Regions from separate parts of the Methylobacterium sp. Leaf88 genome, predicted to be linked through region 1. Evidence: predicted binding sites of a transcription regulator. Region 1 holds the regulator's gene; each other region holds the start of a gene.

Region 1 (6,127 bases):
CAGGGCTCGGCCATGACCACCGACGTTCCCGGCCCGGATCCGCGCGGCCGACCTTCCTCCCCGGACCGGACGACGTCCCGGGATCAGGATCCCTCCCAGGGTCAAGATCTCCCGCACCAGGATCTCCCGCCCCGGACACCGCCCGAGCCCGGACTGGACGGCATTCCGGTGCGCGAACGCATGCTGGCGCTCCTCGCGATCGGCCTCGCCATGACCATGGCGGTCCTCGACGGCGCCATCGTCAACGTCGCCCTGCCGGTGATGGCCAAGGACCTCGGGGTCGAGCCCTCCGCGGCGATCTTCGTGACCAACAGCTTCCAGATCGCGGTGACGGCCGCCCTGCTGCCCCTGGCCGCCCTGGGCGACATCCTGGGCTATCGCCGGATCTACCTCGCCGGTCTCGCCGTGTTCACGGCGGCGTCCGTCGCCTGCGCCTTCGCCCCCACCTTCGAAGCCCTGGTGGCCGCGCGGATCGCGCAGGGGCTCGGGGCGGCCGGCATCATGAGCGTGAACACCGCCCTGGTGCGCTTCATCTACCCGCAGCGGATGATCGGGCGCGGCGTCGGCAACATCGCCCTGGTGGTGGCCATGGCCTCCGCCGCCGGTCCGACGGTGGCGGCCGCCATCCTGTCGGTGGCGAGCTGGCCCTGGCTGTTCCTGGTCAACCTGCCGGTGGGGCTGATCGCCCTGACGGTGGGGGCCCGCACCCTCCCGGTGACGCCCCGGAGCGGCGGGCGCTTCGACCTCCGCAGCGCCCTCCTCAACGCCGTGACCTTCGGGCTCCTCATCATCGGGGTCGACGGCCTCGGCGACCCGGCGACCCGGGGCGTGGCGCTGGCCGAGATCGGGGCGGCCCTGGCGATCGGCGCGGTGTTCGTCCGGACCCAGACCCGGCTGGCGCGCCCGCTCCTGCCCGTCGACCTCCTGCGGATTCCCGCCTTCGCCCTGTCGATGGCGAGCTCGGTCGCCTCCTTCGCGGCCCAGATGATGGCCTACGTCGCCCTGCCCTTCTACTTCCAGGACGTGCTGCACCTCTCCGAGACCCAGACCGGCTTCCTGATGACGCCGTGGCCCCTGGCCATCGCCCTGATGGCCCCGATCTCGGGGCGCCTCGCCGACCGCTACGCCCCGGGGCTGCTCGGCGGCTTCGGCCTCGCCCTGATGGCCACCGGCCTGACGGCGACGGCCCTCCTCCCCGCGGGCGCGTCGCATCCCGACATCGCCTGGCGCCTGACCCTGTGCGGCCTCGGCTTCGGGTTGTTCCAGTCGCCCAACAACAAGGTCATCATCACCAGCGCCCCGCGGGACCGCAGCGGCGGGGCGAGCGGGATGCAGTCCACCGCCCGCCTCACCGGACAATCCTTCGGCGCGGCCCTGGTGGCGGTGATCTTCGGCCTGCACCAGGGCGGCCCGCCGGCCGGGCCGGTGACCGCGACCCTGTGGTGCGCCGTCGCGCTGGCGAGCCTCGGGGCGGTGACCAGCGTCCTGCGGCGCCAGCCCCGCGCCTGACGCATCCGCCGCGATCGCACCAGGGCCCGACCTGCGCGTTGACCCGGATCAGTGCCTCACCGAAGGACGATCCCATGAACCTCGACCTGTCCGGCAAGCGCGCCCTCGTCAGCGGCTCCACCAGCGGCATCGGCTACGCCATCGCCAAGGCCCTGGGCGAGCTCGGCGCCAACGTGGCGATCAACGGGCGGACGCAGGACCGGGTCCGCGACGCCGTCGACCGCCTGAAGCGCGAGACCGGCCGTGCCGGCTTCATCGGGGCGCCCGGGGACGTCGCCAGTCCGGACGGGGCGGCCCGCGTGGTCGCCGGCCTGCCGGACGTCGACATCCTGGTGAACAACACCGGCATCTTCGAGCCGAAGCCGTTCTTCGAGATCCCGGACGAGGACTGGCAGCGGTTCTTCGAGACCAACGTGATGAGCGGCGTGCGCCTCGCGCGGGCCTACACCCCCGGCATGGTCGCGCGCGGCTGGGGCCGGGTGGTCTTCATCTCCAGCGAATCCGGCGTGAACATCCCGGTGGAGATGGTCCATTACGGGATGACGAAGACCGCCCAGCTCGCCGTGGCCCGGGGGCTCGCCGAGACCGTGTCGGGCAGCGGCGTCACCGTGAACAGCGTGCTGCCGGGGCCGACCCTGTCCGAGGGGGTCGCCGATTTCATGAAGAGCATGGCGCAGGGGCAGGACGGCGGAGCCGGGGGCGCCGTCGACCTCGACGCCGCCGGACGCGCCTTCGTGGCCGAGCACCGCCCGACCTCGCTGATCGGCCGCCTCGCCACTGTCGAGGAGGTCGCCAGCATGGTCGCCTATATCTGCAGCCCGGCCGCCAGCGCCACCAGCGGGGCGGCGCTGCGCGTCGATGGCGGCGTGGTGCGCAGCATCGTGTGAGGACGTGCCGCCCCGACGCGTGGCGGCCGGTCCGGTAAGGATTTAGCAACCTCTGCCGCCGACCCTGGCCCGAACGCACGGGAGGGCGGTCGATGGGGGATTATGCGCTGGAAGGTCCGCGCTGGGGGACGGGCGCGGCAGGCACGGGCGGCGGCACCGTCACCTGGGCCGTCGACGGCACGATCCCCACCGGCTTCGTGGGCCTCCTCCAGGCCGCCTTCGCCACCTGGGCCGCCGCCGCCGACATCGCCTTCCAGCAGGTGGCCGCGACAGCCAACGCCCAGATCGACTTCACCCTCGGGGGGATCGACGGGCTCGGCAAGACCCTGGGCTACGCCACCTATTCCTACAGCGGCCAGCGCATGCAGTCCGCGGAGGTGACCTTCGACAGCGGCGAGGGCTGGCACGCCTCCGGCGCCCGCATCGTCGGCACCCAGAACGTGGATCTCTCCCTGGTGGCGCTGCACGAGATCGGCCACGCGCTCGGCCTCGACCATTACGACGCCAAGCCCGAGGTGATGAACGCCATCCTCGACAGGGGCATCACGACCCTGGCGGCCGGCGACATCGCCGGGATCCAGGCCCTGTACGGTGCGCCGCCCGCCCCGGTGGTGGCCGCGGCGGCACAGACGAGCCCGGTCGCCGGCACCGCCGTCACGGCGGTCTATCGGTTCTACGACACCCATACGGGGGATCACTTCTACACCACGAGCACGGCCGAGAAGGCGCAGATCGAAAAGACGCTGCCGTGGTTCACCTACGAGGGCACCCCGTGGGCGGCCCCGGCCCAGGGCGCCGACACGGTGGACGTGTTCCGGTTCTTCGACACGGCCTCGAACGCCCACTTCTTCACGACGAGCGTCGCCGAGCGGGACCAGGTCCTCAAGACGGCGCCGACCTACACGTACGAGGGCGTGGCCTTCGAGGCCTACGCGGATGCGGGCGCCCCCGGCGGCCTGACCCTGGAGCGCTTCTACAACACCCAGACCGGCCAGCATCACTTCGCCGGCAGTGCCGAGGAAGCCAACGGCATCAACCACGGCGCCGCCGGTCCGGGCTGGGTCGACGAGGGCAAGGCCTTCACCGTCCACCTGCCCACCGATGCGATGATTTTCGCCTAGGCGGCGGGCCCGGCTATCCGCCTGACGGCTGGGCCGGCGCGCCTCGGGATCGGCTACTCGGCCTCGGCCTCGAACATCTCGTCGAAGGAGTAGCCCGAGCCGCGGACCGTGCGGATCGGGTCGCTCTGGCGCGGGCGGTTCAGGGCCTTGCGCAGGCGCCCGACATGGACGTCGACCGTGCGCTCGTCGATGTAGACGTCGTGGCCCCAGACGCCGTCGAGGAGCTGCTCGCGCGAGAACACCCGGCCGGGGCTCTGCATCAGGAATTCGAGGAGCTTGAACTCCGTGGGCCCGAGATGGATCTCGCGGCCTTCCCGGCGGATGCGGTGGCTGACCCGGTCGAGCTCGATGTCGCCGGCCACCAGCAGGTTGGCGACGTGGGCCGGCTTGGCCCGGCGCAGCAGGGCGCGGACCCGGGCGAGGAGCTCCGGCACCGAGAACGGCTTCACGATGTAGTCGTCGGCGCCCGTTCCGAGGCCCCGGATGCGGTCGCCCTCCTCGCCCCGCGCCGTGAGCATGATGACCGGCAGCCGCTCGGTCTCGCGCCGGGCGCGGATGCGGCGGCAGAGCTCGATCCCCGACAGGGCCGGCAGCATCCAGTCGAGCAGGACGAGGTCGGGCACCTGCTCCTGCAGGCGCAGGTCCGCCTCGTCGCCGCGGGCGGCCGAGTCGACGATGAACCCCTCGGCCTCGAGGTTGTAGCGGAGGAGGAGGGTCAGGGCCTCCTCGTCCTCGACGATCAGGATACGCGTACTCATCGTGCGCTTTCGATCAGACCGGCACGGGGGTCAGGCCGCGCCGGGCATGTCCACGGTGGCGTAGTTGGACGCGTCGTTCTTCGGTCGCTCGCGCTCGGCCAGGAGGTTCTCGCCAGTGACGAGGTAGTGGATCGTCTCGGCGATGTTGGTGGTGTGGTCGCCGATGCGCTCGATGTTCTTGGCCACGAACAGGAGATGCGTGCAGAACGAGATGTTGCGCGGGTCCTCCATCATGTAGGTCAGGAGCTCGCGGAACAGGGAATTGTAGAGGGCGTCGATGGCGTCGTCGCGCTCCCAGACGTCGAGGGCCGCCTTGGTGTCGCGGCTGGCATAGGCGTCGAGGACGTCCTTGAGCTGCTCCTGCACCAGGTCGCTCATGTGCTGGACGCCGATGACGATCTTCTGCGGCTGGATCTGGTCGGCGATCGCCACGACGCGCTTGGCGACGTTCTTGGCGAGGTCGCCGATGCGTTCGAGATCGTTCGACACGCGGATCGCCGTCACGGTCTCGCGCAGGTCGATGGCCAGGGGCTGGCGCCGGGCGATGAGCAGGATCGCCCGCTCCTCGATCTCGCGCTGGAGGGTGTCGAGGCGGGCGTCGGCGGCGATCACCGCCTGGGCCAGGGGCGCGTCCCGGCGCACCAGGGCCTCGCCGGCCTCGGTCATCATCTTCTCGGCGATGCCGCCCATCTCGGAGATCGAGCGGCGCAGGTCCTCGAGGTCCGTATCATAGGATTTGACGATGTGGTCGGGCATGGGGTTCGCTCCTCGATCGGGCCCGCCTGTCCGGGGCCCGCCCTGGCGGTGATGGGGGACGCGGGCCGAGACCGGCCGGCGGAGGATCAGCCGAAGCGGCCGGTGATGTAGTCCTGCGTCTGGCGCTTTTCCGGATTCATGAAGATGCGCGTGGTGGGCCCGAACTCCACCAGTTCGCCGAGATACATGAAGGCGGTGAACTGCGAGATGCGCGCCGCCTGCTGCATGTTGTGCGTGACGATGACGATGGTGAATTCCGAGCGCAGCTGCTCGATCAGCTCCTCGATGCGGCCCGTCGAGATCGGGTCGAGGGCCGAGGTCGGCTCGTCGAACAGGATCACCTCGGGGCGCTGGGCCACCGTGCGGGCGATGCAGAGACGCTGCTGCTGGCCGCCCGAGAGGCCCATGCCGGATTGCTTGAGCTTGTCCTTCACCTCGTCCCAGAGGGCGGCCTTGCGCAGGGATTCCTCGACGCGCATGTCGAGGTCGGCCTTGGGCAGCTTCTCGTAGAGGCGCAGGCCGAAGGCGACATTGTCGTAGATCGACATCGGGAACGGGGTCGGCTTCTGGAACACCATGCCGATGCGCGAGCGCAGCTCGTTCAGGTCGACCCCGGAATCCAGGACGTTCTGGCCGTCGAGGAGGATCTCCCCTTCCGCGCGCTGGTCCGGATACAGGCTGTAGATCCGGTTGAAGGTGCGCAGCAGGGTGGACTTCCCGCAGCCCGACGGGCCGATCAGCGCCGTGACCTGGCGGTCGTGGAAGTTGAGGTTGACCGACTTCAGGCCGTGGAAGCTGCCGTAGTAGAAGTTCAGGTCCTTGACGGCGATGCGGACCGGTGAGGACTCGTCGGCCTTGTGGCGTCCGGTGAGCTGCGCGGACGTGATCCCGGGGGCGGCGTTCATCGGTTCAAGATCCTATCGGGCGAAGCGGCGGGGACAGGCGGCGCGCGGGTGGTCAGCGCGACCGCTCGGTCTTGATGACGAAGCGGGCCACGATCGACAGGGCGAGGATCGTGACGGTGATGAGGAGGGCGCCGGCCCAGGCGAGCTGCTGCCAGTTCGGATAGGGCGAGAGGGCGAACTGGTAGATCATC
Region 2 (6,127 bases), on a different contig from region 1:
CGGCTGACCGCTCCGCTCGGCGGGCGCCACGCTGTAGGCGACGCGGGCATGCGGCCTCGCAGGGGCAACCTGCGCGGCGCTCGCATCCGCGGCGATGACGTGTTCGAATCGATCGGCAAGCAGGACTGAGAGCTGCCCGGTGCCGCAGGCGCAATCGAGGGCCACGGACTGCCCCGGCGCGGCATCCGCGAGCGCATCGGCTAGGGCCCCCTGATTAGGTCCGTCGGTGCGCTGCATACTCGGCCGCATGGGCCGAAAAATGATCCTGGAAACACGTCTTCGCTGTCAGGCCCTTCTGACTCAAGGGGCCGCCCCGAACCGACCGGGGCGGGTCCCGGTCGCGAGCGCCACGTTCCGAGCGAGAGGCTTGAGCCCGCGATCCGGGCGGTCCGGCGGCTCCCGGTCTTTGCTCGGGGATGTCTCGACCGCACAGACAGATTAACCGAGGCGGAGCCACGGCTCTCGCTGCCGCCTCCCAGCTCGTGCCCTCCGAACGAAGTTATACGGAGCCTGGGCTCAGAACCGGGGCCGGCCCCTCGGAGACGTCGCCCCGAGTTGCCGACTTCGATCGCGTGCGTCAGCAGCTCAGGCGCCGACCTTCCCGACGGCCGAAGACCCGATAATGTGCGGCGCCGGATTCCATCTGGCCGCGATTGACGGCCCGGCGGACATCGGGGTTGCAGCGCAGGTATTCGGCCTCGTCGAAGCCATAGTCCCGTCGGCCGGAGCCGCGGCCGCGGTCCCGGAAATCGCCATCGCGATCGCGATATCCGTCGTCCCTACCCCGATATCCGTCGTCGCGGCCGCGATAGCCGTCTTCGTATCCGCGGTAGGGCTGGGCCAGGACAGGGCTCACCGAGCCGAGGACCGTCAGCCCCAGAACCGCCGCTGCACAGAGTGACTTCATGTCCGTAATTCTCCTTGCCGGACGCGGAAAACGGTTCCGCTTGTGTTTTGGTTCAATCCGCTGCGACGATCCGGCCCTCGAGGCCGAACAGGCGACCGAGACCGCGCACCCGGTTGAGGATCCGATCACCGGGAAGGGAACCCAGGTCCGCAGGAAGGGTCAGCGTCACCCGGCCACTCTCGATGGTGACGGGAATCCGCCCGAGGGCTCCCGCCATGCCGGCCGAGAGCGGAAAGGCGAGGCGCAGCAGGGCGCCGAGCAGACGGGCGCGCTCGAACAGGCGGGGGCCCGCCAGGTTGCGCAGCATCGGGCTCGCCTTCTCGGGGGCGATTCCCTCGTGGCGGAAGTAGATGGCCAGTGCCAGATAGGCCCGGCCTGGATGGTCGATCCCGACGAAAGCCGCGTGGGTGATCACGTTGACGCTCTGCTCGCCGCGGTAATCCGGGTGCGCCCGCCAGCCGATATCGGACAGGAGGCAGGCTGCGTGGCGCAGGCGACGCTCGTCGGCAGTCTCCGGTTGATCGAGGCTGGCGATGAAGCGGTCGCTCCAGGTAATGAGGTCCTCCGCATGGCCCGGCGAGCGGGCACGCAAGGTGTTCAATTCGGCCGCCGCCGCCAGCAGCGGGTCGGCAAGGCGTGCGTCGCGGTCGAGCTGCTCGTAGAGCAGGCCCTCGCGCACGCCGCTGGCGGAGACGGCGAGCTCGCGCGGACGTCCGATCCGGATGATCTCTTCCAGCACCACGGCCCCGTAAGCGAGGAGGGGACGGCGCGCTTCGGAGACGCTCTCCACATCCTGCAGCAGGGCCGCGTCGGTGCGCTCCACCACTTCGAGGAAGTTCAGCTCGTCCGACGGCTCGACGCTGTAGCCGTGCATGACGTGCAGCGGGTATCCCCGGGCCGATTGGTGCAGCCGCGCGAGCGCGCGCCACGTCCCCCCGACGGCGTAGAAGCTGCGCCCGCGCAGGGTCTCCAGCTGGGGCGCCGCCTTCTTCAGGTTCTCGCGGACGATCTTGAGGGCCTTCTTGACCGAGCCGCCCGAGAGATCCTGGAGGGCAAGGCCGCCGAGCGGCATCGTCACGCCCATCCCCACCGTGGCCCCGCGCACATCCACCAGTTCCAGGGAGCCCCCGCCGAGGTCGCCCACGACCCCGTCGGGCGCGTGGAAGCCCGAGATGACGCCGAGCGCCGAGAGCTCGGCCTCGCGCCGGCCGGAGAGCAGTTCGATGCGCTGGCCGCAGGCGGCTTCCGCCGCGGCGAGAAATTCCTGGCCGTTCTCGGCGTCGCGCGCGGCGGCGGTGGCCAGCACGAAGGTGCGCGACACGCGCATGGTTTCGCACAGCACGCGGAAGCGCGCGAGCGCGACCAGTGCCCGGCGCACCGCCTCCTCGTTGAGGCGGCCCGTGGAGAGCACGTTGCGGCCGAGGCCGCACAGCACCTTCTCGTTATAGAGCGGAGTGGGCGCCCGGGTCAGGCCGTCATAGGCGACGAGCCGTACCGAGTTCGAGCCGATGTCGATGATCGCCACCGGCTCGATGTGGTCCCCGGCCCCGGACAAGGGGATGCCCTGGACGGGCGCGGGGCGGGCTGGGTCGAGGCCCATGCGGGCTCCTCTGGACGGTCCGTCAGCCACGCTGCGCGCGTCGGCTCAGGGCGCGCGGGCTCGACTTCTTCGACGACTTGCCGCGCCCGGAGAGGCTCGGATTCGTCATGAAATACTTGTGCGCATTGAACGGCTCCTCCCCTTCGGCAGGTTGGATCCGTTCGCTGGCACCAGACGCCAGTACACGCCAGCTTTGGCGGTTGTCGAGGAGATTGGCCAGCATGATCTGGTCTAGCACCTGCTGATGCACCGTTGGATTGGTGATCGGCAGGAGCGCCTCGACGCGGCGATCGAGATTCCGGCTCATCAGGTCGGCTGACGAGATGTAGACGACGGCCTTGGGGTGGGGCAGCCCGACACCGTTGCCGAAGCAGTAGATGCGTCCATGCTCCAGGAAGCGCCCGACGATCGATTTGACGCGGATCGTCTCCGACAGCCCCGGGATTCCTGGGCGCAGACAGCAGATGCCGCGCACCACGCAGTCGATCTGGACCCCCGCCTGGGAGGCGTCGTAGAGCGCATCGATGATCTGCTGGTCGACCAGCGAGTTGCATTTGATCCAGATCGCGGCTGGGCGTCCGGCCTTCGCATGGGCCACCTCCGCCTCGATGTTCTCCAAGAGGCGCGGTTTCAGGGTCAACGGCGAGACCGACATCCGCTCCAGCTCGGCGGGCTCGGCGTAGCCGGTGATGAAGTTGAAGATCCGGCTGACGTCCCGCGCCACGGCGGGATCGGCGGTGAAGAAGGACAGGTCGGTGTAAATGCGCGCGGTGATCGGATGGTAGTTGCCGGTGCCGACGTGGCAGTAGGTGACGAGGCGGTCGCCCTCGCGCCGGACCACCATCGACAGCTTGGCATGGGTTTTGAGCTCGATGAAGCCGAACACGACCTGCGCGCCGGCCTTCTCCAGGTTGCGCGCCCACCGGATGTTGGCCTCCTCGTCAAAGCGGGCCTTCAGCTCGACCAGCGCCGTCACCGACTTGCCGAGCTCGGCGGCCTCCGCCAGGGCCGCGACGATCGGCGAGTTCGAGGAGGTGCGGTAGAGCGTCTGCTTGATCGCCACCACGTTGGGGTCGCGGGCGGCCTGGGCGAGGAACTGCACCACCGCGTCGAAGGATTCGTAGGGGTGGTGGACGATGAAGTCCTTTTGTCGGATCGCCGCGAAGACGTCGCCGCCGCTCTCGCGGATGCGCTCGGGGAAGCGGGGGTTGTAGGACTTGAACTTCAGGTCCGGCCGATCGATGCCGACGATCTGCGACAGCTCGTTGAGGGCGAGCATCCCCTCCACGAAGATCACCGCGTCGCTGCTGATCTCGAGCTCGTCAGCCACGAAGGCACGCAGGTCCTCGGGCATCCCGGCCTCGACCTCCAGCCGGATGACGACGCCGCGGCGGCGCTGCTTGAGGGCCGTCTCGAAATGCAGGACGAGATCCTCGGCCTCCTCCTCGATCTCGAGGTCCGAGTCGCGGATGACGCGGAACGCGCCCTGTCCGCGCAAGGCATAGCCGGGGAAGAGCCGCCCGGTGAACAGCACGATGACCTGCTCGATGGCGATGAAGCGGGCGGTCGAATCGTTCTCGGCATCCGGCAGGCGCACGAAGCGGTCGAGCACCGCCGGCAGACGGATCAGCGCGCGCAGGGTCCGGCCGTCGCGGGGGCGCACCAGCATCAGTGCGATGGTGGAGCCGAGATTCGGGATGAACGGGAACGGGTGCGCCGGATCGATGGCGAGCGGCGTCAGGACCGGAAAGACGTGGTTGAGGAAGTAGTCCTCCAGCCACGCCTTGTGATCCTGGGTCAGGCCCGCGGGCTCCATGAGCTCGATGCCGACGCCGAGGAGTTCACCGCGCAGCTCGCGCCAGCGCGCCTGCTGGTCGAGGGCGAGGCGAGAGACCTCGGTCCCCACCCGCGCCAGCTGCTCGGCCGGGGTCAGGCCGTCCTGCGAGGGCAGGACGAGACCGGCACGAACCTGGTCGTGCAGGCCAGCGACCCGCACCATGAAGAATTCGTCGAGGTTGTTGGCCGAGATTGAGAGGAACCGGACCTGCTCCAGGAGGGGGTGGTTGGCGTTCGAGGCCTCCTCCAGCACCCGGCGATTGAACTGGAGCCAGGACAGTTCGCGGTTGACGAAGCGCTCGGGCGAGTGGCGCAGGGCGAGCCCTGCCTCCCGCACGGAATCACGCGCCTCCGCACCTGGGAGGCCCTCGCCGGGAGGGAGCGGCAGGTCTCCGGGAGGCGGCAGGTCGAGATCGGCATCGGGCAGGGCATTGGATACGGGCGCCTTGGCATCCGCGAGCGCGTCCCGGATCGTCTTCCCCGGCTGAGGTTTGGAGGCTACCGCTGCGGGCTGCCCGGTCCGCCGGGCGGCGGGCCGGGCAGCCCGCGTGCGGCCCTCGGTGACACGCGGGGTTCCGGCATCCGATGCGGTCGTGTCCGAGTCCATGTCCGCCAAGTGTTCGTCTCCTACAGGTCTTCGAGGGTCGGCGTCGTAGCATGGGCCGGGCCGGCGTTTGTGACGGTTGCATGACGATCTTCGGCCGTTGGTCGTGTAGCCAGGCCGCCATCAGATCGGGGCATGATCCCCGGGATCCGTCTCGTCCTCGTCCTCCGGTTCTTCGGCCCCGAAGCCGAGGCGCTCCAGCACTGCCAGCGCCAGTGGCTTGGTGATGCGTCGACCCCGGCTGAGGGCATCCCGGTCCAGGGCGGTGACCACTTCTCGGGCGCGCCCGAGGGAGCGGTCGATCCGCAGGGCCAGAGCCTCCACGATGGCGAGATCCACCACCAGCTGCCGGTCGACGAACAGCTTGACGAGGACCGCGCGCAACAGGGCGTCGTCCGGGGGCAGGATGGTGGCGCCGGGGGCGAGGCGCAGGCGGGAACGCAGGTCCGCCGTCGCCAGGCTCAGCCCCTCCACCGAGGTGGCGGAAGTGACCAGCACCGGGCAGCCCCGTTCGCGCGCGAGGTTGAGGAGGTGGAACAGGGCCGCCTCGTCGCGGGGCGCGCTCCCGTCCGCTCCCACTCGGTCGATGTCCTCGATCACCAGGGCGCCGTTGGAGAGGAAGCGCGGCACCGTAACGGCGGTGATCTCCGAAGCCTGGGCCGTCCAGGCGTGGGAGCGGGTCGCCCAGATCGAGGCGAGATGGCTCTTGCCGCTCCCCGGTGGTCCGGTGAGCAGGCACACCGTGTCGGGCCAGTTGGGCCAAGCCTCGACCAGCGTATAGGCGGCCTCGTTGGCCGGGCCTACGAGGAAGTCCTCGCGGCCGTAGCGCGGGTCGGCCGGCAGGTCGAAGGCCAGCTGCTTCGGGGGGACGGTGTCGCGGGTTGCCATTCAGGGTTCAGGCTTCGACAGGAGCGCGGGTGCGTCCGCGTAGTAGAGCGGACTCTGGAGGTAACGCTCTAGGACGAAGCGGACCAGCACGCCGATGGACGCCGCCACCGGAACGGCCAGCAACAGTCCGAGGAATCCGAACAGCGAGCCGAAGGCGAGGAGTGCGAACATCAGCCAGACCGGGTGAAGACCCACCGATTCGCCCACGAGCTTGGGCGAGATGATGTTGCCTTCGAGGAACTGTCCCACCACGAACACCCCGATGGTCAGGCCGATATGCAGCCAGTCGGAA
Region 3 (6,127 bases), on a different contig from region 1:
GGACCGCCTCCTTCGGCGTCATCACCATCTCGGGCAGGTGCCCCGGCTCGAACTGCTTGCGCTGGAGCGTGCTGGTGCTGTGCTCGCGATGGAAGGCGTGGAAGTCGGCGCACAGGTCGCGCAGGCGCACGCCCTTGTAGCGGTTGGGCCGGCGCCGGACGAATTCGGGCATCGCCTCCTCCAACGGCACGTTCTCGTCGTGCAGGCGCTTGAAGGCGACCAGCCCCGAGATCAGCGTGCCGGCCTTCGAGGATTCGACGCCCGGCGTCAGCAGGAAGAGCAGCGAGTTGAGGTCGTTCTTCTCCGGCACGATACGGTTTTCCCGCAGGTACTGCGCCACGATCGGCGCGGGCACCCCGTGCGCGGCATATTCCCCGGTGTGCCGGTTGAAACCCGGGGTCAGCACGGTGAGCTTGTTGGGGTCGGTCATGGCGTAGTCGGGCGCCACGTGGGTGAAGCCGTGCCAGTCGGCGCCGGGCGTCAGTTCCCAGTACTTCACGTTGCCGGCGAGTTCGTCCGTCGACAGGCTTTCCCACGGCACCTTGCCGTCCGGTCCCTCGACCGTGTCCGGCACGAAGGGATCGAAGAACCAGCGCTTGAGCGGATCGCCCTCCTTCTCCTCGAACTCGCGGCGGATGGCGCGGACCTTCTTGCGCCACTCGATGCCGAGGCGGATCGTGTCGTCCCACAGGACGACGCCGGAGCGCCCCTTCATCATCTGCGCGCCGACGTCGAGGGAGGCGAACAGGGGGTAGAACGGCGAGGTCGAGGCGTGGACCAGGAAGGTCTCGTTGAAGCGCCGGTGCTCGATGCGCCGGGTCTGGCCGCGGATATGGCTGTCCTTGGTGTGGATCTGCGAGGCCTGGGAGAAGCTCGCCAATTGCTTGTGGGTCGATTGCGTGGCGATGATGCCCGGCGAGGTCTCGTCGAGGCCCTTCAAGCCCATCGCGAAGCGGCCGGCGAAGAGCGGGTGGAACTTCATGAAGCCCGCCCAGGCCTCGTCGAAGAGGATGTAGTCGCAGAGATGCCCGATCTTATCGAGGATCATCTGCGCGTTGTAGATCGTGCCGTCATAGGTGCACTGCTCGACCACCGCGACGCGGAACGGCCGCTCGCGCCGCCAAGCCTCCGTGTCGGTGATCAGCGGGTTGGTGCGGATCTTCTCGCGGATGCGCGTCTCGTCCAGGGCCTCGTGGTACATCGGGCCGATCAGGCCGTAGGCGTTGCGGTCGGTCTCCAGGAAGACCGGGATCGCACCGCCGAGGAACAGCGCGCCGTGATGCGCGGCCTTGTGGTTGTTGCGGTCGAACAGCACGAGGTCGCCCTCGGCGACCAGGGCCGAGAGCACGATCTTGTTGGAGGCCGAGGTGCCGTTGAGGACGAAGTAGGTCTTCTCCGCCCCGAAGATGACGGCCGCCTCCTTCTGCGCCTTCAGGGCCGGGCCCTCGTGGACGAGGAGATCGCCGAGATCGAGCACCGAGTTGTCGAGGTCGTCGCGGAACACCGCCTCGCCGAGATGCTCGACGAAGATGCGTCCGATCGGCGAGCGGTTGTAGAAGATGCCGCCGTTGTGGCCCGGGCAGGTCCAGAGCTGGTTGCCCTGCTCGGCGTAATCCACCAGCGCGCCGAAGAACGGCGTCTTCAGGGTCTCGGCATACTGCTTCACGCGGCTCACTAGGCCGCGGGCGATGTAGTCCGGGGTTTCTTCCGCCAGGAAGATGTAGCCGTCGATGAAGTCCAGCACCTCGACGGGGATGTCCTCCAGGCGCTTGCGGCGGACCATGATGACGATGGGCATCTCCAGCCCGCGCTTGCGCATCAGGTTGATGAGGGCCGCCGCCTTGCCGTCGAGGCCACGCTTGCCCCAGTCCACCACCATGCAGCCGATGGCCGAATCGGTCTGGACCGCGATGGCCGCATCCTCGACGCGGCGGGCCCGCACCACCTCGAAGCCGAGCTTCTCCACGGAGCCGATGATCTGCTGGACGCGCACGCCCTCGAGATCGTCCGGGTCGAAGTTCGGCGCACACATCAGGACGGTGAAGCGGCGAAAGAAGTCCATGCGGAAAAGGCTCCCAGGGGCGTTTGGCGCACCGTTCGCGACGGGACGTGACGCTTCGATGACGATCTTGCGGCGGTCGCGGTGTTTTCAGGCACGCCCCGCCGCGACAGAGAGCCGGCTTACGATCAGCCGCGCCGTTTGACGAGCCCGAGCCGGCGGATCACGCCGTGGATCGCCGGCGCCGCGAGGCCGCAGATCGCGAGGGCGCGGAGCGAGCCGTTCTCGATTTCGCCGATGAACAGCCCCTCGATGGTCGGGCCGAATACGCCGGTGACCCGGGTCGGCGGCGAGACCGGCGCGGTGCGGATCGACAGGGTGACGAGCGGGCGCTTGGTCTCGGCGGCCGTTCACCCGGCGATCTCGTCCCGCGGCAGGCGCGAGCGCCCGGACAGGACCGGCCAGGCGCGGCGGAGCGAGTCGAGGCGCGGAACCACGCGGGCGGCCCTGTCTCCGGCAATCCTTCCCCGCCGGCGCCGGGAGACAGCGCCATTTCACCCGCGACAAACGCCCCGGCATCGGGCTTGCTCCGCGCAAGGCAGAACAGCGGGGCGGCATGGTCGAGAAGCTTTTTCACGCAGGGATGAGCCTCGCCCTGCTGCTGGCCGTGGCCGTGCTGTTCTCCACCAACCGGCGGGCGATCTCGCCCCGCGTGGTCTTCTCGGCCCTGGCGCTGCAGGTGGCGGTGGGGGCCCTGGTGCTGTTCATCCCGGCGGGCCGGACGGGCCTCGCGGCGGCGGCGGGCTTCGTCCAGACCGTGCTGAACTACGGCGACCGGGGCACCGCGTTCCTGTTCGGCGGCCTCGTCGAGCCGCGGATGTTCGAATTGTTCGGCGGCAGCGGCTTCATCCTGGCCCTGCGCATCCTGCCGCAGATCCTCTACGTCTCGGCGCTGATCGCGGTGCTCTACCATTTCGGGGTGATGCAGGCGGCCGCGCGCTGCATCGGCGCGGCGCTGCAGCGGGTGATCGGCACCTCGCGGATCGAGACCTTCTCGGCGGTGATCACCATCGCCATCGGCCAGAGCGAGATCGCCATCGCGCTGCGCCCGTTCCTGGGGGCGCTGACCTCGGCCGAGCTGTTCGCGGTGATGTCGAGCGGGGCCGCCTCCACGGCGGGCACGATTCTGGCCGGCTACGCGGCCCTGGGCGTGCCGATGGAGTACCTCCTGGCGGCCAGCGCCATGGCGGTGCCGGGCGGGCTTCTCTACGCCAAGATCCTGGTGCCGACGACGGAGCCGAGCCGGGTCACCTCCACGCGGGTCACCTTCGCGGAGACGCGGGCGGTCAACGTGATCGAGGCGGCGGCCGACGGCACCCAGAAGGGGCTCGCCGTGGCGGTCTCGGTGGGGGCGATGCTGATCGCGTTCACGGGGCTGATCGCCCTGCTGAACGGGTTCATGGGCTGGGCCGGTGGCCTCGCGGGCTATCCCGCCCTGAGCCTGGAGGGCCTCCTCGGCGCGGTGTTCGCGCCCCTGGCCTGGCTGATGGGCGTGCCCTGGGACCAGGCCGGCCTCGTCGGCGGGGCGCTCGGTCAGAAGATCGCCTTCAACGAGTTCCTGGCCTACGCGCAGCTCTCGCCGGTCCTGAAGGCGGGCAGCCTCGATCCGCGCACGGCCGCGATCCTGTGCTTCGCGCTCTGCGGCTTCGCCAACCTGACCTCGGTGGCGATCCAGCTCGCGAGCCTCGCCAGCCTCGCGCCCGAGCGCAGGGCGGAGATCGCCCGCTTCGGCCTGCGCGCGATCCTGGCCGGCACCCTGTCCAACCTGACGAGCGCGACGCTCGCCGGGTTGTTCATCGGGGCCTGACGGCTGTGCCGGCCGGGATGCTTGCGCGGAGGGTCATGCGGCGGCGAGTTTCGCCGCCTTGACCTTTGCGGGGCCGGCCTTGGCGACGGCCGTGAGCGGCAGCTCGATATCGATGTCGAGGGTCGACATGTCCTGGCCGCGGTCGAGGCGGATCTGGACCTTGTCGCTGTTGACCTCGACGTGCTTGGCGATGACCGCGAGGATCTCCTCGCGCAGCACCATCACGAGATCGGAGCCGCCGACCCCCGCCCGTTCATGGGCGAGGATGAGTTGCAGGCGGTCGCGGGCGACCGGCGCCGAACCGCGCCGGTTGAACATGTTGAGGAGGCTCATGCTGCCCTCCGGGTGAAGAGTTTGTCGAGGAAGGACTTCTTGTCGGTGGGGACCGACATCGGGACCGCATCGCCGTTGAGGCGGCGCACGGCGTCGGTGTAGGCGCGGGCCGGGGCGCAGAGCGGGTTGTTCAGGGTCACCGGGCAACCGACGTTGGAGGCGCGCAGGACTTCCATGCTCTCCGGAATGATGGCGAGCAGCGGGATCGAGAGGATCTCGAGCACGTCCTCGATCTTGAGCATGTCGCCGCGATCGGCCCGGGCAGGGTCGTAGCGGGTGAGGATCAGGTGCTTCTCCATGGTCTCGCCGCGCTCGGCCTTGAGGGTCTTGGAGTCGAGCAGGCCGATGATCCGGTCGGAGTCGCGCACCGAGGAGACCTCGGGGTTGGTGACCACCACCGCCACATCCGCGTGGCGCATGGCCAGCGTGGCGCCGCGCTCGATGCCGGCCGGGGAGTCGCAGATCACCCAGTCGAACTTCTCGCGCAGCTCGTCCATGACGCGGGCGACGCCCTCGTCGGTGAGCGCATCCTTGTCGCGGGTCTGCGAGGCGGGCAGCAGGTGGAGCTTGTCCAGGCGCTTGTCGCGGATGAGGGCCTGGTTGAGCTTGGCGTCGCCGTTGACCACGTTGATGAGGTCGTAGACGACGCGCCGCTCGGCGCCCATCACGAGGTCGAGGTTGCGCAGGCCGACATCGAAGTCGACCACCGCCACGCTCTTGCCGGCCTGCGCGAGCGCCGCGCCGAGGGCCGCCGTCGTCGTCGTCTTGCCGACGCCGCCCTTGCCTGATGTCACGACCAGAATTTTGGCCATATGAGCTGTCTCCTCAATCCAAGGATGCGAATTTGATGGCGCCGCCATCGAGCCAGATTTGCACGGCCTTGCCGCGCAAGTGATTGCCCATCTCCTCGGCCGTACGGACGAGGCGGTCGATGCCGAGAAGCTCGGGCTCGAACTTGCGGCAGCAGATGCGGGCGCGGGGGTTGCGGGCGGCGCCGGCGATGGCCCGGCCGCGCAGCGCGCCGTAGACGTGGATGGAGCCGCCGGCGAGGATCTCCGCGCCGGAGGAGACCGACCCCATGACGGTGACGTCGCCGGTGGGGTGGACGATGGATTGCCCGGACCGGACCGAGCCCTCGATGGTGAGGGACGTCGTGGCCGGCTCGGGAGGTGCCGGCGGCACCTCGGGCTCCGGCTCCGGCTGGGCCGGGATCTCGATCGTGTTCGAGGGCCGTCCCTGGACGAGGAGCGGCGGGCGCCCCGGTCCGAGGAGAGACACGTCCGTACCCTCGATGCCGAGGATGCGGATCTGCCGGCTGCCGAGTTCGGCAAGCAGGCTGTCGAGGTCCGGCGCGGCGGGCGCCAGCGCCGCCACGTCGAGGATCAGGGCGCGCCCGTCGAACAGGGTCGGCGAGCGCTGGAGCGCCTCGTCCAGATCGGCGAACCAATCGGGAAGCGGTGTCTCCGGGGCCAGCACCAAGGACTTGAAGGCGCGGCCACGAAGCTGAACGGGTCTGCGGGGAGGGCTTGTGTCAGTCACGGGCTCTCGCGATTCCTTACCAGACCATTGATGCCCGGTATGGTTACCGCTTCGTTAACAACCCGTGTTCAAAGGATTAAAGGCGCGCATTTTCCTCTGATCCGATGATCCAGGGATGGGGCACGCGAACAAGCATCGGCCCCGGACGGCGCGCGCGACGGCCTGGGGCCTGTCGCACGCCCCCTCCGGGGCCGGGTCCGTGTGTAAGGGTCGTCGCCTGAGCGACGCCCGCCGTCACCGCGTGGTGGGCAGCAGCCAGTTCGGCAGCCACATGGCGATGCCGGGGACGAGGCAGAGGATCAGGATCGCCACCGCCATCAGGATGACGAAAGGCAGCGTGCCCCAGATGATGTCCTTCAGCGGGATGTCGGGGGCGATGTTCTTGATGA

What was found. The regulator PhoB, encoded in region 1, activates phosphate uptake and scavenging genes when phosphate is short. The targets are predictions, from matches to a motif close to TGTCATNNANCTGTCAT.
Region 2: ASF20_RS06105 (RNA degradosome polyphosphate kinase) is a predicted target of PhoB. The motif match lies at 5,020-5,036, and genes of this name have one in related genera.
Region 3: ASF20_RS20615 (Orn/Lys/Arg decarboxylase N-terminal domain-containing protein) is a predicted target of PhoB. The motif match lies at 2,110-2,126, and genes of this name have one in related genera.

Annotation. Positions count from the first base shown of each region.
Region 1 covers NZ_LMMK01000051.1:40,494-46,620, reverse strand. Annotated here, with positions in the region: gene ASF20_RS19900 (MFS transporter) at 181-1,509, shown strand; gene ASF20_RS19895 (SDR family oxidoreductase) at 1,584-2,396, shown strand; gene ASF20_RS19890 (matrixin family metalloprotease) at 2,489-3,517, shown strand; gene phoB (phosphate regulon transcriptional regulator PhoB) at 3,571-4,275, opposite strand; gene phoU (phosphate signaling complex protein PhoU) at 4,306-5,031, opposite strand; gene pstB (phosphate ABC transporter ATP-binding protein PstB) at 5,118-5,936, opposite strand; gene pstA (phosphate ABC transporter permease PstA) at 5,989-6,127, opposite strand, start outside.
Region 2 covers NZ_LMMK01000011.1:42,231-48,357, forward strand. Annotated here, with positions in the region: gene ASF20_RS06090 (methyltransferase domain-containing protein) at 1-249, opposite strand, end outside; gene ASF20_RS06095 (hypothetical protein) at 578-907, opposite strand; gene ppx (exopolyphosphatase) at 960-2,507, opposite strand; gene ASF20_RS06105 (RNA degradosome polyphosphate kinase) at 2,530-4,950, opposite strand; gene ASF20_RS06110 (hypothetical protein) at 5,071-5,835, opposite strand; gene ASF20_RS06115 (AI-2E family transporter) at 5,836-6,127, opposite strand, start outside.
Region 3 covers NZ_LMMK01000052.1:102,593-108,719, reverse strand. Annotated here, with positions in the region: gene ASF20_RS20615 (Orn/Lys/Arg decarboxylase N-terminal domain-containing protein) at 1-2,062, opposite strand, end outside; gene ASF20_RS20610 (nucleoside transporter C-terminal domain-containing protein) at 2,616-3,866, shown strand; gene minE (cell division topological specificity factor MinE) at 3,900-4,199, opposite strand; gene minD (septum site-determining protein MinD) at 4,196-5,011, opposite strand; gene minC (septum site-determining protein MinC) at 5,025-5,738, opposite strand; gene ASF20_RS20590 (TRAP transporter large permease) at 5,973-6,127, opposite strand, start outside.